DNA from 2 places in the Paraburkholderia sp. GW821-FHT02A12 genome. Region 1 is predicted to be linked to the other one. Evidence: riboswitches for the same ligand, from Rfam matches in the RefSeq annotation. Region 1 holds a riboswitch; the other holds the start of a gene.
The links. Region 1 has a riboswitch for glycine ahead of AC07WT_RS29120 (D-amino acid dehydrogenase). Riboswitches for the same ligand answer to the same signal wherever they lie in the genome.
Positions count from the first base shown of each region.

Region 2: linked by a shared signal. The riboswitch ahead of gcvT (glycine cleavage system aminomethyltransferase GcvT) and the one ahead of AC07WT_RS29120 (D-amino acid dehydrogenase) in region 1 are both predicted to bind glycine.

Region 1 is NZ_JBWKWA010000002.1:1,710,128-1,725,799, reverse strand. Features, by position in the region: gene AC07WT_RS29130 (NAD(P)/FAD-dependent oxidoreductase) at 394-1,317, opposite strand; gene AC07WT_RS29125 (FAD-dependent oxidoreductase) at 1,308-1,673, opposite strand; gene AC07WT_RS29120 (D-amino acid dehydrogenase) at 2,184-3,467, opposite strand; glycine riboswitch at 3,620-3,706, opposite strand; gene AC07WT_RS29115 (IS4 family transposase) at 4,901-6,097, opposite strand; gene AC07WT_RS29110 (Lrp/AsnC family transcriptional regulator) at 6,918-7,409, shown strand; gene AC07WT_RS29105 (glycine C-acetyltransferase) at 7,747-8,955, opposite strand; gene AC07WT_RS29100 (aminotransferase class IV) at 8,969-9,928, opposite strand; gene AC07WT_RS29095 (DUF2817 domain-containing protein) at 10,826-11,914, shown strand; gene AC07WT_RS29090 (DUF2817 domain-containing protein) at 12,889-14,004, opposite strand; gene AC07WT_RS29085 (aspartate/glutamate racemase family protein) at 14,166-14,873, opposite strand; gene AC07WT_RS29080 (ABC transporter substrate-binding protein) at 15,480-15,672, opposite strand, start outside.
Region 2 is NZ_JBWKWA010000001.1:4,456,818-4,472,489, forward strand. Features, by position in the region: tRNA gene AC07WT_RS20635 (tRNA-Arg) at 22-97, opposite strand; gene AC07WT_RS20640 (c-type cytochrome) at 394-1,299, shown strand; gene AC07WT_RS20645 (hypothetical protein) at 1,383-1,979, opposite strand; gene AC07WT_RS20650 (UvrD-helicase domain-containing protein) at 2,100-4,190, opposite strand; gene AC07WT_RS20655 (oxidoreductase) at 4,526-5,575, shown strand; gene AC07WT_RS20660 (hypothetical protein) at 5,748-6,098, shown strand; glycine riboswitch at 6,251-6,351, shown strand; glycine riboswitch at 6,375-6,532, shown strand; gene gcvT (glycine cleavage system aminomethyltransferase GcvT) at 6,613-7,731, shown strand; gene gcvH (glycine cleavage system protein GcvH) at 7,925-8,305, shown strand; gene gcvP (aminomethyl-transferring glycine dehydrogenase) at 8,376-11,306, shown strand; gene AC07WT_RS20680 (alginate lyase family protein) at 11,423-12,553, shown strand; gene AC07WT_RS20685 (L-serine ammonia-lyase) at 12,581-13,969, shown strand; gene AC07WT_RS20690 (thiamine pyrophosphate-binding protein) at 14,194-15,672, shown strand, end outside.

The DNA.
Region 1 (15,672 bases):
GGGAGGATGCACCGCGACGCAAACATAGCGCCCATGCTTGGACCGTCTGTGGTGGCTGACTCTGAACCCTTTCTTAGGATCGGGCGCCAGCCAATCTTGGACCATTGTTCCCAAAGACAGCCCCACACTTTTCATGAACTTCTCCATCCTCTTAAACGTCGCAAGTGAAGCAATTGCATGAACTGAAAACGTGCGTGTCGTTTTCTGTCGGACATTGTTCGACTGTCTTGCAGCACCCAGCGTCGGGCGTTAAGAATCGACTAAGAAATGCCGAACTCCCGCTGTAAACCTGCTGAACTTGATCGCGGTATCACTGCGCAACCATCGTGCTGCTATCTCTCTGCATTGGGGGTCGTGGCGCGAGTATCCTAGAGGTTGGTTGTCGCCTACCGTCTATGCCGCTTGCAGAACCGAGTGGCGCTTCGCGGTTCTGCGGAATCTTCGCGAGCTTAGTTCGCTTGCATATCTGGACGAGCCGTCAGTCACCAAGTCCGCCAGAATCCCTGACGAGACAGCGGCCAACGTAAGTCCGAGATGTCCGTGCCCCGTGGACACAAAAATGGATGGATGGCCGGGTACCTGCTCGATGACCGGCAAGGAGTCTGGCGTAGCTGGACGTTCACCGCTGCGCACATCGAATCCAGGGCGAGCTCTAAGCGTAGGTAGACGTTCGCGCACGCGATCCAGCGCAGACAACAGCAAGCTCGGGCGACCGCGAAAACCTGGCGCACCGAAGTGACTGATTCCCGAGATCCGGGCCCCGTGTTCGCTCGGCGCCAGAACAACTCCTAGACTCGGCATCGAAACAGGTCGAGTAATGAAACCAGGATCGACGTCTAACTCAAGGTGATATCCCGTCTCAGCAACAAGCGGAATGCGATGACCGCAGTCTGCCAGGAGACGGTTAGAGTGCGCGCCAGTCGCGAGAACAGCCGTTCGGGTTGAGTAGTCCGCTCGAGCACATCTTACGGTGGCCTTTCCACCCGGTGCGCTTTCGACGCTCTGCGCCCTGTCAACGCAATTGAGGCCTCCACGTTGCACAAATACATCCACGAGACTGGCCACAAATGCGGCGGTATCTACGACGTGAGCTGATCCTTCAAGGAAACTCGCATCGGCCGCATTTGGCCCAATTGCGAGACCGCAAATGGCGGGCTCTAGCGCCGCCAACTCTGCGCCCGACACCATCCGTGCAGCCGCGCCGAGCGAGGTGCGAATCGAGTTCAAGCAGACGGCTCGGTCTGCTTCGGGGGAGGAGAGATGAACGGCCAAGTAGCCGCTTCTAGCGATCGGCGGCAGGTCGGCGCCTAAGAGCAACCATAAGACCGAAGTGAGTGCCGGCAAAGATCATGTAGTAGGTCTGTGCCATGCCAGACCATGCCCGAGGTCGATGACTTCGCGTATTTGATCGCCCACGGAAGGAGCCTGGCAGCCGAGCGCCAATCGAGCGCGGTAGAAGAACTTGACTTGAAGAAGGCGGTCGGCAGGTCCGGAATGCGATAGTGGGTGCTGAAAGGAAATGCGCCCGGATAGATTACGCCCGCACTGACGGAACTACAGTTTTGCGCAACGGACTGCTGTTCCAGCAGCATGACCTTCATCCCGCGCCGTTGAAGCGCCAGTGCGGCAGAGATGCCTACGATACCCCCTCCAACAACGATTGCATCCAACATATTCCTTGCCTGTCGTAAGAAAAGACGACGGTATCAGCTTGCTTGTTTTCTCTTCACTGGCGCGGCTTGAGCCCGCTCAACGAACGGGTTTTGGCCAACGAAGACCGGTTCAAGGCTGAGCTGCTGCAACTGGCTTAATTTTCCTTAGCCCACGCGTACTACGCCGCCGAAGCGGACTTTCCCCAATCAATTCGATCGACCGGCGCAATTTCCGCTTATTTTGAATCGACAACGGCATTCAAGCGCGGTCCTTGGACTTCGAAGAACGTGGACCCGCGCCGTCTTTGTTTACGAGCAACGCAATAAGTTTCGGGATGGAAGCGTACATTGGCGTGGACGCAGAGTCGGGCCTGATCCACACCGTCATTGGCACGGCGGCCAGCCGCGCGTGATTTCAAGACAAATCTTTAAGTAGATGACGCATGGGAATTTGGGGCCGGGAAGCTTGCACCCTTAAATGCACCAATTTCCCGGCTCTCAGGCTGCGTGAGCGGAATTGACGGACCAAGATCAAGCCACGTCCACTTCATGGACTTTGGCATTCGATGGGGGGACAATTCGTTCCGTATCGCTACTTTCGGCATCGCCAACAACCTCAGCCAGAGCTTCGGCAGTCGCTGCCGAAAGTGTCCAGCCCAGATGGCCGTGGCCGGTGTTGTAGTAGATGTTGCGCCTACGACCCGCGCCTACTTTTGGCACCATTCCAGGCAACATGGGGCGCAGGCCAGCCCATGGGATGACACGGGAGGTCGCAACGTTAGGGAAGTGCTCGCGTGTCCAGTCAATGAGGGGCTGGATGCGGTCGGCGCGGATGTCCCGATTGATGCCGTTGAGCTCGGCGGTTCCCGCAACGCGAAACCGGTCCTTCCCAAGCCGGCTGGTGACAATCTTTGCCTTGTCGTCAAGCAGACTCACCCAGGGCGCCGCCTGTTGACTAGTGCTATCGTCAAGCATCACGCTAATCGAATAGCCCTTTACAGGGTAGATATTGACGTGATCGCCGACGTATGAAGCCAACGCGCGACTCCCAACACCAGCACAGATGACCGCGCTTCCGAACTGTGCTATCTCAGCTTGGCCGTCACGGCGCGTTGAAATCGCGAGCCCGTGATTGTGTACTTCATCGATCGACAAAACCGTGGTGTCATATTGGAAAACGACGCCGAGCTTCACACAAGCCTCAGCAAGACCGCGCGTGAACTTGTGGATGTCCCCCGTCGAGTCCGATTCAGTGAAGAAGCCGCCATAGAACTCGCCATGCAATGCGGGCTCAATCGTGCGTATTTCTTCCGGAGTGATGGGTCTTCGATCTAAGCCACCCTCTCGAAGCAGACCGTTCACTTTCAGAGCCGTCTCGAATTCTTTGCGTGTCGCGTAAAAATGCAAGATGCCGCGTTTTTCATGGTCGAATTCAATGGCTTCTTTCTCCGCTATCGAGAACAGGTGTTCACGTGCCGCGATGGCGAGACGGACGGTGTCAATCGTGTTCGCGCGATAATTCCGGATTTGACGCAGAAACTCACCGATCCAACTGTACTTGTGCCAGCTGGGACGCGGGTTCATGAGAAGGGGCGCATCCTTCATGAACATCCAGCGCAATCCTTTCCAGATCGTCGCGCGGCTGTTCCAGACCTCAGCGTTACTGGCAGAAAGTTGTCCGCCATTCGCGAAGGAAGTTTCCATCGCCGCATAACGGTGGCGCTCGATCACGGTAACGCGGTGACCGCGGCGGGCAAGGGCGTATGCGGTCGTAACACCGGTGATCCCAGCCCCAATAACTGCAATGTGTGACATGACATGGCTCAGAGATTTATTGGTCATCGCCGGCCGATGATGAACCGGCACCGATGCCCCATCTGTCCATGTACCTGAGAGTTTCGCCTGTCCGACGTGTGCGGTGACAAGCTCCCCTTCGGTGGGCGCGTAAAACGCCGCTCTCCAGATGTTCCTGCAGCACGGTCCTTTTGCCTGAGAGTTTCCGGGGCGGTTGCTCCGTCGGCGTCGCTTTGAGCGATCTCTCCCGCACTGCAAATGCAGAACAGCGCAAAGCCTACTCGTTAAATCTGCGCGGAGCAAGCATTTGGCTAGCCGTATTAATCCCCTTGTGCTGAAATCCTTTGCCCATTGGCACAGGCGTAGCGCGATCACAACTGGCGGCTACATGGGCATCTGCTAAGCCTCTGCGTGAGCGACGACACCACGGCCGCATGATCCGCGTTCTGCGGCACGGTCGCGGTGATTTCCTCCGTGCTGTGCGCCGTCTCTTTCAGCTACGCGGCCTGCTCTTCCGTGCTCGACGCAGGCCACAATTTCGGTCCGTTATGTTCGCCGACACCTTTGATGAACGCGGGCGACATGTCGATGTTCACGGAGGTCACTTGCTCCGGCGTGCTACATGGGCGTCCGTACGCGCGACGCTTCCCCGTCTGGCTCCCCGTTCCGTCGCGCACTGCTCAAGACAACATACCTCTCGTCGGGAGCGCGACGAACTTCATCGTCTCACCTCGAATAGCACGCGACGCCGAACCTATTCCAACGCGCGCCATAACACCATGAGCGAATAGCCGATCACTTTGCACTGCCAGCGGTGATGTGAAGCGGGTTGGACCTGCGCGAGGCATACCTGATATGGCTACAGGGATTTCATTCCCGGTCAGCGGACGAGGCCCTTGCGCGCGCGTCTTTCATCAGTGTCCGGGCCGTCAGCCCGACATGACCGGTTGTAGTACAGCAGCCCTTCACCTTCTCATCTACGTCGGCAAGGCAACATTACAACAACAGAAAACCCCATTTGTGCTTGCGCTCAGCCCCTTGTAGTAGTTGCCTTAGGACTTCACCGGCACGTGGGCCTTCGAGGTCGACCTCCTCGATAGTCAACGGTGCGCCGGCCTTTCATAGCGATTGCCGCTTCGATTTCATCGTTTCTCGCTAGGTATGTTACGACTGTTGGCAATCTTCGTCGATGTTTGCGCCCACGCGTTCTCGCGGCCCTTGAACTGACGAAAATGCAGTGCAGATTGACCAAATTTCAGTGGCCTAGCCCCAGTACTGTTCACTTGATGATCACTTTCGGTGAAATTCGCTGATTCAGCGGCTCCGATCGTCGGCGTATCCGGAAATTCGACATCTTTCGCTTCACGCCGCGGGGATTACGTTTACCGCGGCTTTGCACCGCACGCCCGCTGGCGAGTTCGCGCAGCAGACTCTGTTTCCAGCTTTGCCATTGCTCAGGGGGGAATTGCCGCCGCCTCGGGCAGGCGTCGGTTCAGCACACGCACGGCATGGACAAAGGACAGGTCTTCAGGTCGCTGCCCGCTGTCCTGGGCAGCCTCGTACATCAGGCGGCGGATCGCCGCGTGCGTGAGCATTAACGCATAGAACTCCTGACGTACCAGATCAGGCGTCTTGCTGCGCAGCACCTTCTTCCTATCACACAGATGCGTCTTGATCTCATCGAACATCTCTTCTATTTTCCAGCGCCGATGATACAGCGCCGCCAGCTCGACGGCAGGTGCTACTACCGGGTCCAGCAAATTGGTGATCAGGCGATACTGCGGCTCGGCGTCAGGCACGCCTTCCAGGCGGTACTCGATGACCCGTACCTGCATGCCGTTGCGCTGGTGTCGCCGGTCGGTGTCGCTGGCATATACGGTACTCAGGTACGAACCGTCTGCCAGCGGCACCTCGCACGGCAGTCGCACATTCGACTTCACGCGCCACAGCAGCTTCGCTCCGGTGGCCACCGCGTCGCGCCACATGTCATACCCATAGAACAGGCGGTCGGCCAGCACCAGCATCTCGCTCGAGAACGCCGGAAACAGCTGCCGCGTGAGCGCCTGTTCGCTGTCCTCGCGCACCCCGCCCATCTGGACCTCACACAGCGCGTGCGTCGCACATTCGGCCAGCGCCACAAAGCGGATCTGTGGATACGCGCCTTCACCACGCCCGCCCTTTGCATACCCGAACGCCTGCGCATTGACCTGCTCATCAGGCATATCCAGCGTCGAGCCATCCACGCTCATGACCCGATAGCCCGCATAATCCCCAACTGCAGCCCGCGGGCGTCGCGCTGCCTGTCGGGCGAACAGCTCGCGCATCACCTGCCAGCCCAGCCGTGCTCGCCCCTGCGAGATCGCCGCCTTGCTGACCTGCGCGTCGCGCACCTGGTCGCCGTAGATGCGCCGCAGTCCCTCGATCACCAGACGAAACACTTCCTCATAGGCCACGCGCGGATACAGGCACATCGCCATCACGAAATACACCAGCACTTCACGCGGCATGTCGCGCCGCACACGCGTCTGCACGCCGCATGTCGCGAGCGCCTCCTTGACCTGTCCCAGCGAACAGTTCAGCGCCAGATACCCCACCGTCAGATAGTCCGCCAGCCGCGCCCCGCCGGGCAGCGTTGCTTCCGTTCTTGCCATCCTTCAAGCTCTTCTTGTTGTTGCAGAGACTTGAAAGTTAACAGAAATTCGATCTTGTTAACGGTATTGGGCCTAGCCCGTTCAATACAACCCGATCGCCGTCATTGGGCACCTCGGCTGCCGAAACTGGGGCTGCTCACACGCGAGGCGCAAACCACGTCGAAAGAGATGGACGTCCGACCGCGGCCCTTGGCGAATTGCCGTCACGTGAATTTGGCGATCGCTTTTTTGCTGGGGAAACGAAAAACCGCATTTCGTCGTGAAGGATTTCGCCTATGGGATTACCGTCTTGGCTAGGCCCAAGGAGGAGAACCAGGGACCGTGACTCGACATATATAGAAATCGTCTCGTGGGGAGCCACGGGGCCGCTTCTGTTTGAGGAATCAGATACCAACGTGCAGGATTGCCGACGCTTAAGCAACGATCTCTTGCACTGTCGGCGGCGCATCAGTGGGTTCTTTTCGAAGCCTGCACCGCGCGCAAGTGAAGCATTTCCTTACTTCGCCAAGAGCGAGACCGGATTGGTGCTTGTGAAGCGGTATTTCGAGCGAAGCGTTACAAGTGCCGAGTCAAAAGGTCGGGATGACTCTCGTGCGTGCACCGAATTCGCTGGCCAGAAGGCCCATGAACCTGAACTGCAAGGCGATGTGGATCCGAACGGTGCGGGTTATCAGCGTCATGCAGTTCGACCGGGGCGGCTGGGCGAGAAAAAACGGCGTCTCGCACCTAGGAAAACACGAATTGACCGTGCAACCGGCCCGAGCTATGCTTAAATAAAGCGGCCTACTGTCAAATCGTGCAGGAAAAAAGCATGTCGTGTATGGATAAAATCGATGCGGCGATCCTCGAGAGGATTCAGAGAAACAACCGCCTCACATCGGATGAACTCGGCAATGCCGTCAACTTGTCATCGTCGGCATGTCAGCGACGGTTAAAGAGACTGCGTTCTGAGGGAATCATTGAGGCGGAGGTGGCCATCGTCTCGCCGAAAGCCCTTGGTCGTGCGGTTACCATGATCGTGCTGGTGTCGCTCGAAAGAGAGAGAGCGGATATCGTAGATCGCTTCAAGAGCGCGATTCGAGCCACTCGCGAAGTCATGATGGGTTTCTACGCTACCGGCGATGCAGACTTCGTGCTTGTCATCACAGCAAAGGACATGGACGACTACGAGCAATTCACTCGTCGGTTCTTCCGCGAAAATCCGGATATCAAGAGTTTCAAGACCATGGTTGTAATGGACCGGGTTAAAGCCAGCTTTGAATTCCCGATAGACGCCGACGATCCAATATTCGGTGGTCCTTCCGATCGGTAGCAGACGAGCCAACGCCAGAGCGCGGGTTGGCAAGCTTTCCAGCCACGCCAACAGCGGAGCTAGACTCTGTCTGTGGGGCAACTGTTCTGAGATTGCGGCGCCGAGGGGGCGCTGCTTTTCCTTGCCGGCCAAGTTGTTTCCGTCACCCTCCTGAAGTGATGGCAAGGTGTCCGGCCGGCCGATTTTACAAGGTTCACACGGCCGGGCAGAATGAAGGCTGCTTTTCGGACCAAGAAAAGCGGGGCGCAACGGACCTACAACGTTGCATCCGCTTCCCGTCGCGAATGAGAGCTGAGACTGCCATTGGGCCTTCCTTCGCCCACCTTTGCGAGCAAAATTAGAGGGCTTGAGCCCGGGCCCCCTCAACGACGTTCCGGGCCGACTCGAATGCCGCGATTACCTTTCTCATGTCTTCCGCTGTATGCGCCGCGCTCACTTGCATGCGGATCCGCGCCATGCCCTCCGGCACCACGGGATATGAAAAAGGTACAACCAGAATATCTAGCGACAATAAATAGTCTGCAATCTGAACTGCAACCGCGGCCTCGCCCGTTATTACGGGCACAATAGGGTGATCTATACCGGAGACCCGGTACCCGAGAGCACTCAAACCTCGGCGCAACTGTGAGGTGCAAGCGGCCAGATTTTCCCTCAGGCTGTCCGCCTGTTCGGCCACTTCAATTGCCGTCAACGACGCCTCGCAGAGTGCCGGCATCAGCGAGTTCGAAAAGAGGTAGGGTCGCGCACGCTGTCGCAGCCATGCAATGATTTCACCACGGCCGGAGACATATCCACCGGACGCGCCGCCCAGTGCTTTACCAAGTGTACCGGTGACAATGTCGACTTGTGCCTCCAGCCCGTGCAAAGCCGGCGTTCCACGACCCTGCGGACCGATGAACCCCACTGCGTGAGAGTCGTCAACCATAACCAGGGCGCCGTGACGCTTCGCGAGCTGGCAGATTCCAGGCAGATTGGCGGCGATGCCGTCCATCGAAAAAACGCCATCGGTGACGACAAGCACCGTTCTGCTGTCACGTGCGTCATGCAAAGCACGCTCAAGTTCGCCTAAATCGTTATTTCCATAGCGGAAGCGCTTTGCTTTACAAAGTCGAATGCCGTCAATGATGCTAGCGTGATTCAAGCTATCACTGATTACCGCGTCCTCCGGACCGAGTAATGCTTCAAAGAGACCGGCGTTCGCATCGAAGCAGGAGCCGAACAGGATTGTGTCCTCGGTCCGCAGGTAGTCACTAAGCCTCGTTTCGAGCGCGCGATGAACCGAATGCGTCCCACAAATGAAACGCACCGACGACATCCCAAAGCCATGTCGGTCAAGACCGGCGTGTGCAGCTTCCACCAACGACGGATTGTTAGCCAAGCCGAGGTAGTTGTTTGCGCACATGTTCAGCACCTCTCGGTCCTTCGTCGTGCCAAGGCGGACGTGGGCGGATTGAGGTGATGCCAGTTCCTGCTCGATCTTCAATAGCTTGCGCGACGATAATTCCTGTAGATCGTCGCGAAGCCGTTTGTCAAGTTGCTGTCTCATAGCACACATCCGGTCACTGGTAGATGACCGCAGTCGTCCACGCCGGATCTTCGTGCTTTTGCCAATAGAGGTCCATGAGCTTGCGGGTACTGGATCCCACCTTTCCGTTCCCGATCGCAACGTCATCGACTCGAGTCACGGGCATGATGCCGCCAGCTGTCGAAGTAATAAACACCTCGTCAGCCGTTTTGATTTCTTCGCGCGTAATGTGGCTAGCTGTAGCCGCGAAGCCGATTTCCGAGCAGAGATCGAAGACGGTTCGGCGCGTGATGCCAGGCAATACACCGAAAGCGGGCGTCTTTAACGCCCCATTTTTTACAAGAAATACATTGAAGCCCGGACCCTCTGCGATATGGCCATTCGTATCCACGACCAGCGCCGTCTCCGCGCCCTTGTCATAGGCGTCGTAAAGACCTTTTACAAGGTCGAGCCAATGATAGTTCTTGATTGCAGGATCGACGGATTTTGGCGGAATGCGAACCGTGTCACTAATGGCAAGGTACAGCCCTCTTTCCAACTGCTCCTTGTTCGCCACTGAACCAAACGGAACCGCAAACGCGATAAAACGATTCTCCGCTTGACGAGGATCCCGGCTGAAGGTCGGCGACGTGCCGCGAGTGCAAATCACTTCGACATATGCAGATTTATGACCCGACAAAGCGACGCAATTTTTCAGGATGGTCGTGATCTCTTCCCGATCATAAGGCAGCGTCATTCGCAATCTCTCCACACCGCCAAAAAAGCGGTCGAGATGCAAATCCAGTCGGAAGAATTTTCCGTTCCAGACGTGGACAGTATCGTACGTCGCATCAGAATGCAGGAAACCCCAATCGAGCACTGATACCTTTGCTTCTGACATCGGAAGGTATTGCCCATCCAGATAGGCGACGCCATGTGGATAGCGGCGTCTATCGACGTGACGTGCCTCGACGTTGGGAAACTCGGGTGAGAGCTGTGTTGTTGCGAAAGTCATCGCCTATTCTTCCAATGCGGTTGCTGGGTCTGTGGACGGCCTACGTGAGCTTATTCATCACTTTTGGCCGCGTCGTAAAAACCTGTAACCTTGCCTCACGCCGACTGGAACATTCAAAAGTGCCCTAGAGCGTCGTTGAGCAATTGACGGTGTGTTGGGGATTGCCTGAAATAGGACGCGAGTAGCGATACCGTGACATGTCTGTTACGGTCAGTTTGAGCCCCAACGGCAATTTTCGGTAACTAATGAACGTCCGATTAACGCTGGTCAACGCCCCACTTCCTTTGTATCAGGTGCCTAAAGATTGTAGCGCCGTCTAATGCGGGATTTCCTCAATGTGGGGGTTGCTTCGGCCGAATTCCCGCGTTGTCCGTAACAGGTCCGAGCCTTTAATGACGGAGAGAACGCAAAGTCGCCATCTGAGAGACGACGAGTTGTGCGCACGTAACGTCCATCGTTGAGCTTGCGCGCCAGAAGGGATCGGGGACTCAAGTCCGCGCCGATGAACACCACAGTTGCCTCGAACGCAGTCGCCAACCGCTACCTCCGGCGTTATTCGTGAGCGCCGGGGGGACAACGCACCGACAAGCGAGCAACAGGACAGGGCCGCATCCCAAACAATACACGCGAGAATTGCTCGCTGTTTGTCGGCAAAGCGCCGAATTGCGACCGCCCAAGGATAAAACTTCGGAAAAGCCCGCGTCGGGAGCATAGTAATATTAATGTGGACGTCGTGCGTGGCGCTGACTCGCCTACTAAAAGCAAGAGCTGCAAAATGTGGTCGTCGCACTCTACCTGTAGGCGTGGGAAATAACCGCTTCGCTCTTGGTTCGCGAGGCGAACTGCCACGATTGGCTCTGCTATGTACGCAAGCAAGGGACGGGGAGGTTCCATACAATGAACTTTGACGGTGCGAAAGATGCCGCTGCTATTGTTTTTTCTGATACATACCTTGGCGCGCGAAACCGGTTTCTAAAGGCGGCACCTACGTCGAACGCTTACCCCCACGTCGCAAAGGGACCGCTGGGTGAAGAGCTTTTCACAGATGTAGCGTATTTTGGGCGGCGGGATGCCAAGAACCTTCTAATCCTTGTGTCCGGCACCCACGGTCCGGAGGGGTATTGCGGCTCTGCAGCCCAACTTTTGTTCCTGCAAGCGGGATTTCACAATAGGCTTCCTCCGTCGACGGCCGTCCTCTTGGTCCATGCGCTAAATTGCTACGGGTTTGCTTGGGACCTTCGTTCGACTGCGGAGGGATGCGACCTCGACCGCAATTTCGTTGACTTCGACAAGCCGCTTCCTCCGAATCCCGAATATGAGGAACTAGTCGATTATCTCGTGCCTGCAGACATTACGCCGAATGGAATCCGTCGTGCTGACGAGGCGATCGCCGCATACCGTTCACGTCACGGTGAACAGAAATTTTGGGAAGCGCGAGTGTCTGGCCAGTACACTAGGCCCGGCGGCATGTTCTACGGCGGGAAAGCGTCGACAGAAGCTCGCCGCACCCTTGAACAGATTACGGTGGACTTTGACGTCGCGAGCCGCGATAGCGTCCTCATCATAAGTTACCAAACGGGTGAAGGAAAATACGGCTATGGCGAGTTGACGTGCGGACAACGTTCCGGACGGACCGGCTACAAGCGCGCAATAAAGATCTTCGGCCGGTCCGCGGCTTCAATCGATCTGGGAACACCTTGGTCCGTGGCCTTGCATGGGTCGCAAGATGCGTTTTGGCAATCTATTCTGAATGAGCGGCAAACCTATGTTGAACTTCGATTCGGAACGTACCATGACCCAGCGATAGTGCGCAATGAACACTGGCTACTGATGCATCGACCGGAAGCGGTCGACTGGGAAGTGGGTCGCCATATAAGACACGCGACAAGAGCCCATTTCTACCCGCAGCGCTGCGATTGGAAGGAAATGGTAGTTTGGCGATCCCACATTGTGCACCGACAAGCGCTCGAGGCACTCGTCGAATAGGGAGCCCCTTGCCACTATGGATCTGTTTCATGCGCGCTTAGTGAGAAAGAGATCGGGCGAGTGCCGCTGATCGCGATTAGTAACCTGATTCGCGAAAGCAAGCGCCTCCAATTCGTGCTGCGAAGCGTAACTGACCGTCTGCTCTACTATCGTCCCGAAGCTTCGTTAACCTGATCGAAGCGGATTTGTACCTGGGCTCTGGCCTCGCCTCCGGAAAATGTACTTCTCGCCGGAAGCGTGTAAAACTCAGTGAAGATGCCAGATATGATGCGTAACCGTAAGCGCGATACACCTGACACTGATGATGGAAGCCGTCCGCATCGTGGAGAACGGCCAGGGTTATCCGCCCCGGCGAAGATTTTACGCATCGGGGGAAACAGGTGACACCCGATCAGATGGAACTAGCCTGGCTGCGCCCTCAAGTGGCCCTTGTGAAGATGGGCGCGATAAAGCGCTCGTGCAGGACTTCGAATTACAGACTACCGAAATCGGCCAGTGTCGGCTGTGTCGAGCGCGGCAGGTAACCCTTGAGGGATGCTGTTGGAGAACCGCGCACCACGTGTCCGAGAAAGCGGCTGACCTGTAGTATGTCGCTGAAGTCGAGATGCCTGCCCCCCGAAAAGGTGAAGACTTCCCCATGGTGTAGTGGTCGTCGAGCCAGAACTTGACATCCCACCAAAGGAAGCTTTGCGCATAAACCGGTCCGCGACCTGGGTTCGGCGCGCATCGCTCGAGCGATGCGGCGGATCGACGACGTCGCGTTTGCGAACGGGTTGCGCTGCAGCAACAAACCCGACGTCGTTACAGCGCTTGATATTGCGCTCTAGGCATATGTAGGACACTTACGCGTAATAGATCTTCCGGGGCCGCTTTTCCCAGACCGAACGCGCCCAGTGAATCTATACGGCGGGACACTGCAGTCCCCCGCCGTATCTGCGGCGGTAGTACTGGAAATCACCGGCCTCGTCCGCAAATCACTTTTCCTCTCGGTCACTACGCAGCGTCTTTGACAAGTGAGCAAGAGCTTGACGATGCACTTGGTGGGAACGCCAGACGACCATCTCTCGCCACTCATCTTCTTTCGGGTAGAAATATCGTTTCGTAGCGTCGCGGATCTCTCGACCGCACGCCGACCCAATCACCTCCTCGCTCTGAGCGAAAAGCCAGTGTTCATCGCGCAAGATGGTCGAACTACTATAGGTACCGAACTCGAGCGCGACATACGTGTGTCGCGCACCGAGAAGTCCTTCCCAATATTCGTCTTGAGTTCCATAAAGCGCGACCGATGAAGAAGTCCCGAGATCTGGAGAGGTAACAGACGGTCCAAAGATGTTCAACGCGCGACGATACCCGGCGAGCCCTGATGGCTGTTCACACATCAGTTCGCCATATCCGTAACGACCTTGTCCCGTGTGATAATCTACGATGATTACATTCCGCCGTTCCGGAACGGAAAAATCGCCCACAATGCGTTCGAGGATATTACGAGCTTCGGTGGGTGCTGTTCCGCCATAGAAGAGCCCGCCAGGTGTAGTGTACTGGCCAGACATCCTAGCCTCCCAGTATCGTTTTTCACCGTGGGTCTCACGGAACTCGTCAAGAGCAGCCAGTGCGGCTTCGGCTAGTGGACCGGAGACTTCAGTAGGAACGAAGTGCTGGGATAGCGCTTCATAGTCGTGATTCTTCGGGAGCGGCTTCGAAAAGTCCACGAAGTTGCGATTGAGGTCAATGCCTTCGGCCGTGGATCGACGGTCCCATGCAAATCCATAGGAATTCAATGCGTGAATGAGGAGCACTGCTGTCGACGGTACTAAGGAGTGACCCAGCTCGGTCTGCAGAAACACCGACTGTAAGGCCGACCCGCAGTAACCCTCCGGGCCATGTGTTCCCGATATCAAGATCAGAAGATTTTCCGCGTCCGGGCGGCCAAGATACGTCGCATCGGTGAATAATTGCTCCCCGTTCGGACCTTTGAAGCGTGAGACATACTCACGGTGAGACGGCACCGTAGACAGGAATGCAGTTCTCGCCTCCGCGTACGACTCGTGGAAAACAGAAGCCGCCAGTTCTTTGGCGCTATCAAGGTTCATCTTATGCACCTATTTATCAGACAAGGTTGACGTCCAGCAAAATTTAAATTGATCCCACTGAAAGTAGGGGGCGCTTTAGGCTGCTCGGAAGGACCAGTCGAAGGTGCGGACGTAAAAGAGGATCTGGCCAGTCGTTTTATATTGCCGAACTAGCGAAAAATCTAGAAGACGGATTCAAACATCATTCGGCAGAGCGTGGTGATATCATAGATCGGCAACTTCGTTAGTTTTCGAATCGCGTGTGTGACCAGCGGGAAGGCTGTGCATTCAAACAGTACGGCAGCAACCTCCGGGTTCTCGGTGCGGATTCGCGCGATGCAGTCCGCAACTTCAGCCTCGATAGACGCTACCTCGGTCAGCGGCGGCGGCCGCTTCATCTCGTTCTGCCACAATTGACCACCTTCAATGCCACCGATCACGACTCGCTCGCGCTCGGCTGGATTGTCGACCCCTAGCAGTTCCTCCTTCAGGTGTACGGAGTCCGCAGTGATGACGGCGATTTTTGCAGGATGAGGCACTTGAAGCAGCAACATCGGCAGTAACAGCAGACTTGACATTGCAACCGGGACGTTGACCGACGACGCAACGGCCGCCTGATGCCGGACTGAAAAGCCGCAGTTCGAGCTAATTGCGATTGCGCCTCGATCGACTAGCCGCCGGGCGGCTGCGATGTAGGCTGGCTCAAGTGTTGGGTCGCCCCGAATGACACTTTCCGCCCAAGCTCCCTCAACCGTTTCGAATATCACGGGAAAGCCAAACGTATCGGGATTCAAAAACGAGCGGGGCCTCGGGTTAGGGGGAGACTCGCCGGGCTGCAGTCCACGTTCAAGGTTGAGTATTCCAAGCGCGCGAGTCGACAGTGATGTCATAAAAAGAACTCCAATGGTTCGGCCATAGTGACACGGTCAACAGATCCTACCCCCAAGGCTCTCAATTTCCGCAAATCCGACCTAGCTAACACTGAAAGCATGCGCGTACAAATCGGCGGCTGCACTTTTGCTGGCGATCGACCACACGATGCCCTCGGAAGTTTCACGGAATTGTGCCGCCGTGAGTCCCAAGTGGCGGCTCCTCCGGTGCGTGCGCAAGTACTCGGGGTGCCCCTTCGCAGACTTGTCACGAGCATCCTTCGTTATTTTCCACCGACGTCCCGGGAGCGTCGCGACACGACTGACGCACAACTTTGAAAATATTGCTGCTTCCAACACTCTGTAATGCCGCAACCGCCCGATGCTCACTAGTGGAGCGACCTGTCGATGCGAGAGCATGCGTTTTGCTCCACGTTGCTCTATGTACCTCCCTAAGTACTCTGACGTTCCCGTTTGAGGAGCGCGTACGATCAGGGCGGCCGAAGCCGCCCGTCGGATCTTCGTCAAGATCGAAGGCTCGAGAGCCATGCGGGCCGGCATGTCGGTGTTGTAGCCATGGTACGCTCTTCGCGTCTACGCACTGTCTTGCGTCCGTCGCAAATCGTTTCAGGGCTGATCATTAATCGAAGGCTGCTGACTAGCTGATTCCGGGAGCCCCCACTTGTGCAGTAACTTCTGGTAGGTGCCATCTGCCATGACTTCAACTAGCGCTTTTTTGATCGACTGACCAAGCTGAGGGTCATCCTTCGAGAAAGCAATCCCCATCCTTTGGAAGGCGAACGGCTTTCCGACTACCTGA
Region 2 (15,672 bases), on a different contig from region 1:
CGCTGAAAGCCTTACGGCTATTGGTGCGCCCGGCTGGGATCGAACCAGCAACCCCTGCCTTCGGAGGGCAGTACTCTATCCATTGAGCTACGGGCGCTTCAACACGAAAGCGCGGCAACCTGAGCGGGAGCGACGCCAAAGCGAGACCGCAAGGATACCCGGTTTCGTCCGAACCGTCCACCGGACGGCCTGCATGGCGATATTTGGCGCTTCAGAACCGCCGCCCGAGCGACGCAAGGAGCGCCCGACGATGCGGGTAAACGCCTGCTGAACACCTCGCCGCGCTGCTCGCCGCCGCCGAAACGTTGCGTCTATAATCGTCCGTGGCTGATTCAAGAACAAGAAGTTGCCGTCACGCTGTACCGCTCACATACCCACGGAGACGAGACAAGCATGAGCGAAGCACCACACGGAGCCCCGATCAAAACCCCCAAGCAGCTCGTCGCTGCGATCATTGCGGGGTTTGCTGTACCGATCGTTATCATCGTTCTGCTGGCGGTCTACGTCGATAACTCGACTCGCACCGGCGCCGGCACAGACAGTCTCTCCGAAGCCGAGGTCAGCGCCCGCATCAAGCCGTTGGCGCAGGTCGACATTCGTGACGCCAACGCGCCACGCGTCTACAAATCCGGCGAAGAAGTCTACAAGGCCGTTTGCTCCGCGTGTCACGCGTCGGGCACGGCAGGCGCGCCGAAATTCACCAATACCGCCGACTGGGCGCCGCGCATCACGCAAGGCTTCGACACGCTCCTGCATACGGCGCTGACCGGCAAGGGCGCGATGCCCGCGCGCGGCGGCACCAGCCCTGACGACTACAGCGACTTCGAAGTCGCCCGCGCGGTGGCGTACATGGCGAACAACTCCGGCGCGAGCTTCCCTGAACCGGCTCAACCCGCAGCGGCGGCTTCGGGTGCGGCAGCAGCGTCGGGCGCAGCCGCCGCGGCGCCGGCCGGCGCCTCGGACGCAGCGGCCGCCCAAGCCACAGCTGCCCTGGCGGCGATGGCAAGCGTGCCGCAAGCAGTCGCGCCAGCAGCAGGCGCCACGCAAAGCGCGGACGCATCGCAAGCCGGCAAGGCGCTGTATCAGCAGGTTTGCCAGGCATGTCACGCGGCAGGCGTGTTGAACGCACCGAAATTCGGCGACAAGGACGCTTGGGCGGCGCGTCTGAAAGAACCGATGGACACCGTCTACAACTACGCGCTGCACGGCAAGGGCGCGATGCCGCCGAAGGGCGGCTCCACTGCCTCCGATACGGACGTGAAAGCCGCTGTCGATTACATGGTCAGCGCGGCGAAATAAATCGCCTTTGTGGCGTGTCCGGCAACACGAAAAATCCCTGCGCCGTGGCTACACGAGCAGGGATTTTTTACGCGTGATTCGTTTTATGCGCCGGTATGGTTATCGTCTGGTGCAACAACAATCGCCGGCCGGCTAAACGCCTCGACGAACGCCAGCGCCGGCGTACTTCGCGCGAGCGACGTGAAATGCTCGCGCAGGTCGGCCGGCGCGAGCCACGGATAGCTCAAGCCCTTTTGCAACGCTGCGAGCAAGGCACCGTCCGCATCGGGCACGACATCCATGCGCGCGATGTGGATATGAAAACCCGTGACGTTCGCCGCGTCATCGAATCTCCAGCGATACACGCCATGGCCGACGCGCAAGGCCCCGGTCGCGAGTTCGCGCATCACCACCAGCCACGGTAAAGCGTCGATCGTGCGGTCATTGACCGTCAGCGAGTCGCACACGTAATAGGTCCGGCACTGCGCATACTGAGCGCCGAAATCGCTCACGAGCGTTTTCGCGATCGCATCGGTTCCGACGGTGCGCGCCGGAAACGCGATATTCGACGTCGCCAACGAAATGGTCAGCACCGCGTCCGGCGCAAAGGCCTCGGCGATGCGTTCGGCACGCGTGTTGTCCTTCGCGTCGATGTAGGTTTCGAGCGCGCGGCGATAGTGCGCGAGGGGCGGCGTGGTCATGCAACGGTCTCCGTGTAACGTCCAGTTATCGAGCCGTGCCACTGTAGCGCCCGCGCCCTTCAAAACCGCCGATGCACCTGCCGCGCGCGGGGTTTTGCCAACGCGCGCTCGCGTTCACATTCAGGGTTTCTGCAACAGCGCCTTCAAACTTGCGAGCCGGTCTTTCGGCGACATCGGCGCTTCCTCGGGCGTCGGCGGCGGCGCATCGTCGAGCAGCATTTCGGGGATGAAGCGCGACGGCTCGCACACCACCGTTTCGCGCGCCCGCTTACGCTTCTTGCACCAGTTCAGATGCAGGCTGCGCTGCGCCCGCGTGATCGCGACGTACATCAGGCGGCGCTCTTCCTCGATGCGCGCGTCGTCGACCGGTTCGTCGTCGGCGCCGCCGCGGTGCGGCATGATGCCTTCCTCCACGCCCACCAGAAACACGTGCGGATACTCCAGCCCCTTCGATGCGTGCACCGTCGAGAGCCGCACCGCGTCCGGATCTTCTTCCTTGCCTTCGAGCATCGACATCAGCGCGACCGTCTGGATCAGGCCGAGCAGATTCTTGCCGGTGTCGGCGAGGCCGTCGGCATTGTCGTAGCCGGTTGCTTCGCCGCCGTTGCCGAGATCGGGCTCAGCCTTGGTGCCCTTACGCTTGAGCCATTCCATGAACTCCAGCACATTTTGCCACTTGGCCTGCGCCTGACGTTCGTCGAACGCATCGTACAGATAGGCTTCATAGTGGATCGCGTCCATCAGTTCGTCGAGCAAGGTGCCTGCGGCATCCTTCTCGGCGCGGTCGGTGAGACGCTGCATGAAATCGCAGAACACGCGCATCGGCTCGATCTGACGCGGCGAGAGCCGCGCCTCGATGCCGCCCATGTACACCGCCTCGAACAGCGACACCTTGGCCTGGCCGGCGAACGAGCCGAGCGCCTCGAGCGTCGTATTGCCGACGCCGCGGCGCGGCGTGGTGATCGCGCGGATGAACGCGGGGTCGTCGTTCGCGTTGGCGATCAGGCGCAGATAGGCGCAGATATCCTTGATCTCGGCTTTGTCGAAGAACGACTGCCCGCCGGACAGCACATACGGAATCCGTTCGCGCCGCAGCACCTGCTCGAAGATGCGCGCCTGGAAATTGCCGCGATACAGGATCGCGTAGTCGCGGAAATTCGCGCGCCGTTCGAACTTGTGCGCGGACAGGCGGAACACCACGGATTCCGCTTCGTGCTCTTCGTCGTTGCACGGCGTGACAGTGATCGTGTCGCCCATGCCGTGCTCGGACCACAACTTCTTCTCGAACAACTTCGGGTTGTTCGCGATCACATTGTTGGCGGCGGTCAGAATGCGCACCGTCGAACGGTAGTTCTGCTCCAGCTTCACCAGATGCAGCTTCGGGAAATCCTTGCCGAGCTGCGCAAGGTTTTCGAGCGTCGCGCCGCGCCAGCCGTAGATCGCCTGGTCGTCGTCGCCCACTGCCGTGAACGCCGCGCGCGGGCCGGCCAGCTGCTTCAGCAACTCGTACTGGCAGGCGTTGGTGTCCTGATATTCGTCGATCAGCAGATAGCGCAGCTTGTTCTGCCAGCGGTCGCGCACCTGCTCGTTCTTCGCGAAGAGTTCGGCGGGCAGGCGGATCAGGTCGTCGAAATCGACCGCCTGATACGCGTGCAGCGTCGCCACGTAGTTGCGATAGACGATCGCGGCCTGGTGCTCGTCCTCGTTCGCGGCGATCGCGATCGCCTCTTCGGGCATGATCAGGCCGTTTTTCCACAGCGAGATGATCGACTGGATCTTGCGGATGAAGCCCTTGTCCGTCGAACCGACCTGTTCCTGAATCATGCCGAAGCAGTCGTCCGAATCCATGATCGAGAACTGCGGCTTCAGGCCGACGTGTTCGGCTTCCTGACGCAGGATCTGCACGCCGAGCGAGTGGAAGGTGCAGACCGTCAACTGATTGACGGGCACTTTGCGGCCTTCCTTGCCGGGCGTGGTGAGCGTCTTGCCTTCGAGCAGCTTGCCGACGCGCTCGCGCATTTCCGCCGCGGCCTTGTTCGTGAACGTGACGGCGGCGATGTGGCGCGGCTCGAAGCCTTTGGCTTCGATCAGGTGCGCGATTTTCTGCGTGATCACGCGCGTCTTGCCGCTGCCTGCGCCGGCGAGCACGAGACACGGACCGTCGAGATAACGGACCGCTTCATTTTGAGCGGGGTTCAGGCCTGCGGACATCGTCTGTGGATGGGTAATGCGGTTGAGGGCGCTTGGGTGCGGGTCGCCAGACCGAAGGCCCCGGGGGCATGCTGCGCAGAGCGGACGGCTGGAACGGGCGCCTCTCGTGGTGCGAAGGGCGTTCCGGCTCGCCGCGATCCGCGCGAGAGGAGCGATGTTAACACGGAAGCACACGGAGGCCCGCCGTGGCTGCCTTAACAGCCGCGACGACAGATAGCTCCGACAGACACCCGCGACGACGCTGACAGTCCGTCTTCGGGACATGCCACAATTACGTTGTTGCGCGCCGTCGCCGCGGTGGCAAAGCGGCGCGCCGTTTTTGCAGGAAGACACGCATGTCCGCATCGTTGAAGATTGGATTGATGGGTTACGGTTTTGCCGGCGCGACCTTCCACGCGCCGGTGATCGAGCACTGCGGGCGGGCGAGCGTCGCCGCGATCGCGACCAGCCAACCCGAGCACGCACTGGCCGACTATCCGCACGCGAAGGTGGTCGCCGATCTGGACGCGCTGCTCGCGCTCGACGAAATCGACTGCGTCGTGATCGCGACGCCCAACGACACGCACTTCGACCTCGCTCGCCGAACGCTCGAAGCGGGCAAGCACGTGGTGGTCGACAAGCCGGTCACGCTCACCGCCGCCGACGCGCACACGCTCGCCAACATCGCGCTCGTCCGCAGCCGGCTATTCGTGCCTTTTCACAACCGTCGCTGGGATGGCGATTTTCTGACCGTTCGCGATCTGCTCGCCAGCGGCGAGTTGGGGCGCATCACGCAATATGAATCGCATTTCGACCGGTTCCGGCCGGAGATTCGGCAGCGCTGGCGCGAGGAGGCTTCGCGAGGCGGCGGTTTGCTGTTCGATCTCGGACCGCATCTGATCGACCAGGCGCTGGCGTTGTTCGGCACGCCGGCGACGGTTTCGGCGACGGTCCGGGCGCATCGCGATCAGGCTAGCGCGCCGGATTATGTGCATATCCAGCTGGGCTATGGCGCGTTCGAGGTCGTGTTGCATGCAAGCGCGCTGACGGCGCTGGTCGCGCCCAGGTTTGCGATTCACGGCACGCGCGGCAGCTATGTGAAATACGGGCTCGATACGCAGGAAGATCAGTTGAAGGCCGGCTTGCGGCCGGGGGATGAGGGGTTTGGCGCCGGCAATACGGCGGGCGTATTGCGTGTGCTTGAAGGCTCGCAAGAGGTTGAACGCGAGGTTCCCACTCGCAACGGGAACTATGCCGGGTTTTATATTGCGCTCGCTGATGCCATTCAGAACGGCGTGAAGTTTCCTGTCAGCGCGCAGGATGCTGTCGATGTCATGACGGTTGTCGAGCTTGCAGCCCGGAGCTCGGATGAAGGGGTTCGGCTGGGATTTGAGCGTATTCGATAAGAAAGAAAAAACCAGCGGCGCGGGGGCAAACAGACAAATGCCGCCGCCCAAAAAACCAAAACTGACAATCCGGAAAGGAATATCCCGTTACAAAAAACCCACCCGAGCAGTCAGCGCCCGGCAAGGTGAAACCGTTCCTATTCCAGGCAACAAAACAAACTCGGGAGAATCCATGCATCGTTCCATCCGCGCACTCACCGCATGCGCATTGCTCACCTCGCTGGCCGCCTGCGTGGTGGCCCCCCAACCCGCGCCCGCGCCGCGCCCCAATCCGCAGCAAATCGCGGACCAACGTCTCCATCAGGTCGACGGCCGCATCGATAATCTCGGCCGCCGTATCGACGCCCGCGTGAACGAGGGCTACTACCCGCCCCCGCAAGGCGCCGCGCTGCATCATCGGCTGGACGTGATCCGTCAGGAAGCCCACGACATGGCCGCACAGCACGGCGGCGGCATCTCCGGCGACGAACAACGCGTGCTGAATCAGGAACTGGACAACGCAGCCCACGCCATCGGCGAATAATCGCGCACCAAGTCGGGCATCGAAACAACGGCAGCAATCGCGCGGGCATCACGTCCCGCGCTTTTTTTTTGAGGTACGCGATCCCGCCGCGCCAATCGGCATGCCGCTTGCAGGCCTTTATTTGACAAGCCCCCGGCCCTCGCGTACATTCGCCGCACGCGTCGGGAGAGCGCGCTGGCCGCATTTTTCAGCAGGCCGCGCCGCCGAAGGGGCACACCCGCAAACTCTCAGGCAAAAGGACCGACCGCGTCGAAGAACCCGCCTCACGGCCAAGGTTTTTCGCACTCTGGAGAGCGGCAGTAGCCGTCTGCGTCGTGCATATGACTCAGACTTAGGCAGGCTGCCCACCGAAGGGGCGCGCGTTTCACCGTAGCGATTCGAATCACGTCGCCCGGCAGCGCAATCTCTCAGGTATCGAGGACAGAGGGGTCATGCAACGCATCGCTCGCAGGCATCAGGCCGCGAGGCGTCGCGCCGCATGGCCTTTTTTGTTTCGCGAGATGCCCGAGGCCCCATGACCGAACTCAAACACACTCCGCTCAACGCCACCCATCGTGCGCTCAACGCCCGCATGGTCGATTTCGGCGGTTGGGACATGCCCGTCAACTACGGCTCGCAGATCGACGAACACCGCGCCGTGCGCACCGACGCCGGCATGTTCGACGTCTCGCACATGTGCGTCGTCGATTTCACCGGCGAGCGCGTGCGCGCCTTCTTCGAATACGCACTGGCGAACAACGTCGCCAAGCTGCAAACGCCGGGCCGCGCGCTCTACTCCTGCCTGCTGAACCCGAACGGCGGCGTGATCGATGATCTGATCGTCTATTACTTCGGCGAAGATCACTTCCGCGTGGTCGTCAACGCCGGCACCGCCGATAAAGACATCGCCTGGTTCGGCCAGCTCAACGCCGAAAGCGGCTTCGGCCTGACCATCACGCCGCGCCGCGATTACGCGATCGTCGCCGTGCAAGGCCCGAATGCGCGCGAAAAAGTCTGGCAAACCGTACCGGCCGTACGCAACGCCACCGAAGCTCTGAAGCCCTTCAACGCCGCGCGCGTCGAAGGCACGCCGTTCGGCGAATTGACCGTCGCGCGCACCGGCTATACCGGTGAAGACGGCTTCGAAATCATCGTCCCGGCAGATCACGTCGTCGCGCTGTGGAACGCGCTGCGAGCACAAGGCGTGCGTCCGGCGGGCCTCGGCGCGCGCGACACGCTGCGCCTCGAAGCCGGCATGAACCTGTACGGCCAGGATATGGACGACAACGTCTCGCCGCTCGACGCCGGCCTCGCATGGACCGTCGATCTGACGTCGCCGCGCGACTTCGTCGGCAAGGGCAAGCTCGAAGCAGAAGGCTCGAAGGCTGCGTTCGTCGGCCTGATTCTGCTGAAGGAAAACGGCAAGGCGGCAGGCGTGCTGCGTGCGCATCAGAAAGTCGTCACGCCGCACGGCGACGGCGAAATCACCAGCGGCACCTTTTCGCCGACCATGCAGGAATCGATCGCCTTCGCACGCGTGCCGAAAGGCGTGCAGCCGGGCGACACCGTTCACGTTCAGATTCGTGACAAAGCCCTTCCCGCAGGCGTGGTAAAACTGCCGTTCGTGCGCAACGGCAAAGTGCTTGCGGTTTAAGCGGCCGCGCGTGCGTCTCCCTCAAGAAAACCCCGGGCCGCCCCAAGTTTTCCGCTCCGCAGGAAGTCCCCCGCCCCGAAGGAAGTCCCCTTGGGGGATTGGGGGATTGCCCCCTCGGGGCCTGGCGTGAAGCGACAGGTTTGGGAGCCCTTTTATTAAATACCTACCGAATTACACCGCATAGGAGCATCCGATGAGCATCCCGGCCGATCTGAAATACACCGAATCGCACGAATGGGTCCGCACCGAGGCGGACGGCACGCTGACGGTCGGCATTACCGACCACGCGCAGGAAGCGCTCGGCGACATCGTCTTCTTCGAAGTCCAGGAATTGGGCAAGACCGTTACGGCAGGCGACACCGTCGCCGTGATCGAATCGGTGAAAGCCGCTTCCGATATCTACGCCCCGGTCTCGGGCGAAATCATCGAAGCGAACACGACCGTGGCCGACACGCCTGATTCGGTCAACAGTGCGCCGTACGAAAGCTGGCTCTTCAAGATCAAGCCGGCCGACGGCGCCACGCAAGATGGTTTGCTCGACGCCGACGCGTACTCGAAGTCGATCGGCGCCTGATCCACCTACTCGTTTAAACCGTCAGGTGCGGCCTCCGTCAGCATGGCGCGCCGCACCGCCAGGGACACCCATGAAGCTCGAACACCCGGATCGTCTGATGAACCGCACTCCTCTCTCGCTCGCCGCGCTCGAAGTGCATGACGCCTTCGCCGAACGGCACATCGGCCCGGATTCGGCCGACCAGCATGCGATGCTCGAAGCCTTGGGCTTCGCATCGCGCGCCGCGCTGATCGACGCCGTGATCCCGAAGACGATCCGCCGCAGCGAAACGCTGCCGCTCGGCCCCTTCGCGCAGCCGAAGAGCGAGGCCGAAGCACTCGCCGCGTTGCGTGAACTGGCGGACAAGAACCAGGTGTTCCGCTCGTACATCGGGCAGGGCTATTACAACGCGCACACGCCGACGGTGATCTTGCGTAACGTGCTGGAAAATCCGGCGTGGTACACCGCGTACACGCCGTACCAGCCGGAAATCTCGCAGGGCCGTCTGGAAGCGCTGCTGAACTTCCAGCAGATGATCGTCGACCTGACGGGTCTGGCGATCTCGAACGCATCGCTGCTCGACGAAGCCACCGCCGCCGCCGAAGCGATGACGCTGCTGCAACGCATCGGCAAGCCGAAGTCGAACGTGTTCTTTGTGGCCGACGACGTGCTGCCGCAAACCATCGAAGTGGTGAAGACCCGCGCGACGCCGGCCGGCATCGAAGTGAAAGTGGGCCCGGCCGCGGACGCCGCGAACGCCAACGCGTTCGGCGTGCTGCTGCAATACCCGGGCGTGAACGGCGACGTGCGCGACTACCGCGCGCTGACCGAAGCGATCCACGCCGCGGGCGGCCATGTGGTGGTCGCCGCCGATCTGCTCGCGCTCACCGTGCTTACGCCGCCGGGCGAATGGGGCGCGGACGTGGCCGTCGGCAATACGCAGCGTTTCGGCGTGCCGGTCGGTTTCGGCGGCCCGCATGCGGCGTACCTCGCCGTGCGCGACGAATTCAAGCGTCAGATGCCGGGGCGTCTCGTCGGCGTGACCGTCGACGCGCAAGGCAATCCGGCGCTGCGTCTCGCGCTGCAAACGCGCGAACAGCATATCCGCCGCGAGAAAGCGACCTCGAACGTCTGCACCGCGCAGGCGCTGCTCGCGATCATGGCGAGCATGTACGCGGTCTATCACGGCCCGCAAGGCCTCAAGACGATCGCGCTGCGCGTGAATCGCATCGCGGCGCTGCTCGCAGCCGGCGCGAAAAAGCTCGGCTACACGCTCGTCAATGAGACGTTCTTCGACACGCTCACGTTCGAAACCGGCGCGCGCACCCAGGCGCTGCATGACGCGGCGACGGCCAGGCGCATCAATCTGCGCCGCGTGAGCGACACGCGCGTGGGTATCTCGATCGACGAAACCACCAAGCGCAGCGATCTAGCCGACCTGCTCGCCGCGTTCGCGCAAGCAGCCTTTGTCGACGAAGTCCCGCAAATCGATGCCCTCGACGCAGAACTCCCCGCACAGAGCACGGTGCCGGCAGCGCTCGAGCGCACCAGCGCCTATCTCACGCACCACGTGTTCAACCGCCACCATTCGGAAACGGAAATGCTGCGTTATCTGCGCAGCCTGTCGGACAAGGACCTCGCGCTCGATCGCTCGATGATCCCGCTCGGCTCGTGCACGATGAAGCTGAACGCGACCTCGGAAATGCTGCCGGTCACGTGGCCCGAATTCGGTCAGATTCACCCGTTTGCTCCGGCTGAGCAAACGGTCGGCTACCGCGAAATGATCGATCAGCTCGAACAGATGCTGGTCGCGGCTACCGGCTACGCGGCCGTGTCGCTGCAACCGAACGCCGGCTCGCAAGGCGAATATGCGGGCCTTCTGATCATTCACGCGTACCACGCGTCGCGCGGCGAAAGGCACCGCAACGTCTGCCTGATCCCCGCTTCGGCGCACGGCACGAACCCGGCGTCGGCGCAAATGGCCGGCATGCAGGTGGTCGTGGTCGCGTGCGACGCGCAAGGCAACGTCGATATCGAAGACCTGCGGAAGAAAGCCGCGCAACACGCCGGGAAGCTCGCGGCGATCATGATCACGTATCCGTCGACGCACGGCGTGTTCGAGCAGAACGTCCGCGAAATCTGCGAGATCGTGCATGCGCACGGCGGGCAGGTCTATGTGGACGGCGCGAACATGAACGCAATGGTCGGCCTGTGCGCGCCGGGCCAGTTCGGCGGCGACGTGTCGCATCTGAACCTGCACAAGACGTTCTGCATTCCGCACGGCGGCGGCGGACCGGGTGTCGGTCCGGTCGCAGTCGGCGCGCATCTCGCACAATTCCTGCCGAACCAGATTTCGTCGGGCTACGAACGCACGCCGAACGGCATTGGCGCGGTATCGGGCGCACCGTACGGCTCCGCTTCGATCCTGCCGATTTCGTGGATGTACATCGCGATGATGGGCGCGAAGAACCTCACCGCTGCCACCGAAACCGCGATCCTCAACGCGAACTATGTCGCGAACAAACTCGCGCCGCATTATCCGGTGCTGTATTCGGGCCCGGGCGGACTAGTCGCGCACGAGTGCATTCTCGATCTGCGCCCGCTCAAGGAGACGAGCGGCATTACCGTCGACGACGTCGCCAAGCGCCTCGCCGACTACGGCTTCCACGCGCCGACCATGAGCTTTCCGGTGCCGGGCACGCTGATGGTCGAGCCGACCGAATCGGAATCGAAGGAAGAACTCGACCGTTTCATCGAAGCGATGATCGCGATCCGCGAGGAAATCCGCGCGGTCGAAGAAGGCCGCTCGGACCGCGAAGACAATCCGCTCAAGCATGCGCCGCATACGGCAGCGGTAGTCATCGCGAATGAATGGAAGCATGCGTATGCGCGCGAAACCGCAGCCTATCCGCTGCCCACTCTGATCGCGAAGAAGTACTGGCCGCCCGTCGGCCGTGCGGACAACGTGTACGGCGACCGCAATCTGTTCTGTTCCTGCGTGCCGGTCGCCGACTACGAGTAATCGCCGCCATGACCGCGCATTGCCCGCAGGTTGTAAGCGGGCGCTGCGCGGTTCTGTCGTTCGTGCCCGCAAACGGCTAACATCACACACCGAATCAGCCCAACGAGGAGTTTCGCATGGCGCGAAAGGTGCGATTGATGCAAAGCCGGACCGAAATAAGGCGAGCCCAGACGTGGCAGCAGACGTGCGCGCTATTGTTGGCTGGCGCGGCCGTGCTGCTGCCGCTGCGGCAGGCGCAAGCCGCGATGAATTTTTGTGCGGCGCCCGCGCTGCAAACCAGCGAGCGGACCAACGCCGATCCCGGCGTCAAAGCCCTGGTGAGCAATGTGCAGGCGCATCTGAACGACCCGTCGCGAGCGCTCGCGACACTGCATACCGAAGGCACGCTGCCGCACGAGGGCATCTACGATCAGAGTGTCGAGGCGGAGAAAGATCTCCCCCTGCTGCGCGACGCCGCGTTGGCATGGCGCGCGACCAGCGACGATCGTTATCTGAAGCTGGTCGACCGTTTGCTGTTTGCGTGGGTCACGACTTACCAGCCGAACTTCAATCCCATCGACGAAACCCATTTTGAGGGCCTGATCCTCGCGTACGACATGACCGCGAGCGCGTTGCCAGTGAAAACCCGCAACGCGTCGATGGCGTTTCTGACGAAGCTCGCCAGCGGCTACATCGCGCAGATCGACGCGCAGCCGCGCCCGCTCAAGGGCACGTATCGCAACAACTGGCAGAGTCATCGAATCAAGCTGGTTGCGATGGCCGCGTTCACGCTCGATAACCGCAAGATGATCAATGCGGCACAGCGCCTGTTTGACGAGCATATCGGCGACAACATCGCGCCGGACGGCTCGACCGTGGATTTCGGCGAACGCGACGCACTGCATTACGTCACCTATGACCTGCAACCGCTCGTGACCGCCGCGCTCGCCGCGCGCCGCCACAACCGCAACTGGTTGCCGGAGAAGGGCACGAACGGCGCATCGCTGGAGGGCGCGCTCAACTGGCTTGCGCCGTATGCGGATGGCAGCAAGACGCATGAAGAATTCGTGCATTCGAACGTCGCGTTCGATGCCAAACGTCGCGAGGCCGGCTTGCCCGGCTATTCGGGTCAATGGGACCCGAAGAACGCGACGGAACTGTTTCACCTGGCGGCGCGTCTCGATGGACGCTATACGCCGATCGCGCTGCAGCTCGCGCCGACGCCGCCCGCGTGGCTCGCCGTGTGCTTACCGCTGCCGGCGCGCTAAACTCACTTTTATCAGCAGGGAGCAGTCATGGCGGTCAGCGTATTCGACCTCTTCAAAATCGGCATTGGTCCGTCCAGTTCGCATACGGTGGGGCCGATGCGCGCGGCGCTGATGTTCGCTCAAGGGCTCGAACGCGACGGGCTGCTGGACGCGACGGCATCGGTGAAGGTGGATCTGTATGGTTCGCTCGGCGCAACGGGCAAGGGCCACGGCACGGATCGCGGCGTGATGCTCGGGCTGATGGGCGATGCGCCTGACACCGTCGACCCCGACACGATCGTGCAGCGGCTCGAAGCGGTACGGGTATCGCGCAAGCTGGCTTTGCTCGGCACGCACGACGTGCCGTTCGTGCAAAAAGATCACATTTCGTTTTATCGGCAGGCACTGCCCGAGCACCCGAACGGCCTGAAGCTGCGCGCGTTCGACGCGCAAGGGGAGACGTTGCGCGAGTCCACCTATCTGTCGGTGGGCGGCGGCTTTGTGGTGACGGCCGGCGCGCCGAACACGAAGGTGCTGAGCGCCGTCGATCAATTGCCGCACTCGTTCCGCAGCGGCAACGAGTTGCTCGCGCTGTGCCAATCGACCGGCAAGAGCATCGCGCAGCTGATGTGGGAAAACGAGCGCGTGTGGCACACCGAAGAAGAGACGCGCGCAGGCTTGCTGAAGATCTGGGACGTGATGCAGTCGTGCGTGGCGCGCGGTTGCGGCATCAACAATCCCGATGCTGACGGCAATTTGCCCGGCCCGTTCCAGGTGAAACGCCGCGCGCCGCAGCTGTATCGCGCGCTGTCGGGCAATCCGGAACTGGCGCTGCGCGATCCGCTGTCGATGGTCGACTGGATCAACCTGTACGCAATCGCCGTCAACGAAGAAAACGCTGCGGGCGGGCGCGTGGTCACCGCGCCGACCAACGGCGCGGCCGGCATCATTCCGGCCGTGCTGCATTACTACACGCGCTTCATGCCGGGCTCGAACGAGCAAGGCGTGATCGACTTTCTCATGACGGCGGCGGCGATCGGCATTCTGTACAAGCTGAACGCGTCGATTTCGGGCGCGGAAGTGGGCTGCCAGGGCGAAGTGGGCGTCGCCTGTTCGATGGCTGCCGGCGCGCTCGCCGCGGTAATGGGCGGCACGCCGCAGCAGGTCGAGAACGCGGCTGAAATCGGTATGGAACACAACCTCGGGCTGACGTGCGATCCGGTCGGCGGGATGGTGCAGATTCCGTGCATCGAGCGCAATGCGATGGCGTCGGTGAAGGCAGTCAATGCGGCGCGGATGGCGTTGCGCGGCGACGGCAGCCACTACGTGTCGCTCGATTCGGTGATCAAGACGATGCGCGAGACCGGCGCGGATATGAAGACGAAGTACAAGGAAACGTCGCGCGGCGGCTTGGCGGTGAATATCGTCGAGTGTTGAGAGCGGTTGTGCGTGGTTGTGCGTGATCGCAAGTGACAGACGACGCGGGCTTCAGCCCGCGTTTTTGTTGGTGCATCTCATGTGATGCATACGGATGACAGTTGCGCTGCGCCGTGACACCCGACGCGCTGTCGGCGTAAGCTGTGCGAGCGCTCATCGGCTGGGTTCCGGCCGATGCGGCACCATCCGACCGCACTCACGCAATGTCTGGAGGCTTCATCGCAATGTCGCTGCCGAATACGCCCGTTTCCGGTTCTCCCACCGCCCAAACCACCGGTGCGCGTCTCGTCGTCGACGCCTTGCTGACGCACGGTGTCGAACGTGTCTTTTGTGTGCCCGGCGAAAGCTTTCTCGCCGTCCTCGATTCGCTGCACGACGAAACCGATCGTATCCAGACCATCGTCTGCCGGCACGAAGCAGCGGCTGCAAACATGGCTGAAGCAGTCGGAAAACTGACCGGCCGTCCGGGCGTTGCGCTCGTCACGCGCGGACCGGGCGCGACGCATGCGTCGATCGGCGTGCACACCGCATTCCAGGATTCGACGCCGATGATTCTGCTGATCGGTCAATGCGCGCGCGAGCATCTGGATCGCGAAGCCTTTCAGGAAATCGACTACCGGCGCATGTTCGGTCAAATGGCCAAGTGGGTCGCGCAAATCGACGACCCCAGACGCATTCCCGAATATCTGAGTCATGCGTTTCACACGGCGACCTCGGGACGTCCGGGACCGGTCGTATTGTCGTTGCCGGAAGACGTGTTGAGCGATGCATGCGCTGTCGTTGCCGGCGCACCAGCCTACAAGCGTGTCGCGGCATCGCCGTCCGCGGCGCAGATCGAACAGTTGCGGCAACTGCTGGAAGGTGCGCAAAGGCCAATGGTGATCGCCGGTGGCAGCGGTTGGACGCCGGCAGCGTGCGCGGACCTGCAACGCTTCGTCGAGAACTGGCAACTGCCGATCGGCCTCGCGTTCCGCTTCCAGGACACGCTCGACAACGAACATCCGAACTACGCCGGCGACGTCGGCCTCGGCATCAATCCGGCGCTTGCGCAACGCATCCGCGATGCGGATCTGTTGCTCACACTGGGTCCTCGCTTGGGCGAAGCAACCACGAACGGCTACACGCTGCTCGATATCCCGAAGACCAGACAAACGCTGGTTCACGTGCATCAGGGCGCGGAGGAACTCGGGCGTGTGTACGCGGCGGATCTGCCGATCGTCTCCGGCATGCCGGAGCTGACCGCGCTGCTTGCCGGGTTAAAGCCGTCTTCCGGCACGCCCGCATGGTCCGGCACGGCGCAAGAGGCCCATAGCGCGTATCTCGACTGGCGCAAGCCGCGTCAGATTCCAGGCGACGTGCAAATGGGCGAAGTCATCCAGCAATTGCGCGCGCATCTGCCCGAAGACGCGATCGTCACCAACGGTGCCGGCAATTACGCGACATGGCTGCATCGGCACTTCTCGTATCGGCGTTTCCGCTCGCAACTCGCGCCGACCAGCGGCGCGATGGGCTACGGCGTGCCGGCGGCGATTGCGGCGAAGTCGCTCTATCCGCAACGCGCAGTGGTCGCGTTAGCCGGCGACGGCTGCTTCATGATGTCCGCGCAGGAACTGGCGACAGCGATGCAATACGACCTGCATGTGATTTTTATCGTCGTGAACAACAGCCACTTCGGCACGATCCGGATGCATCAGGAACGGCAC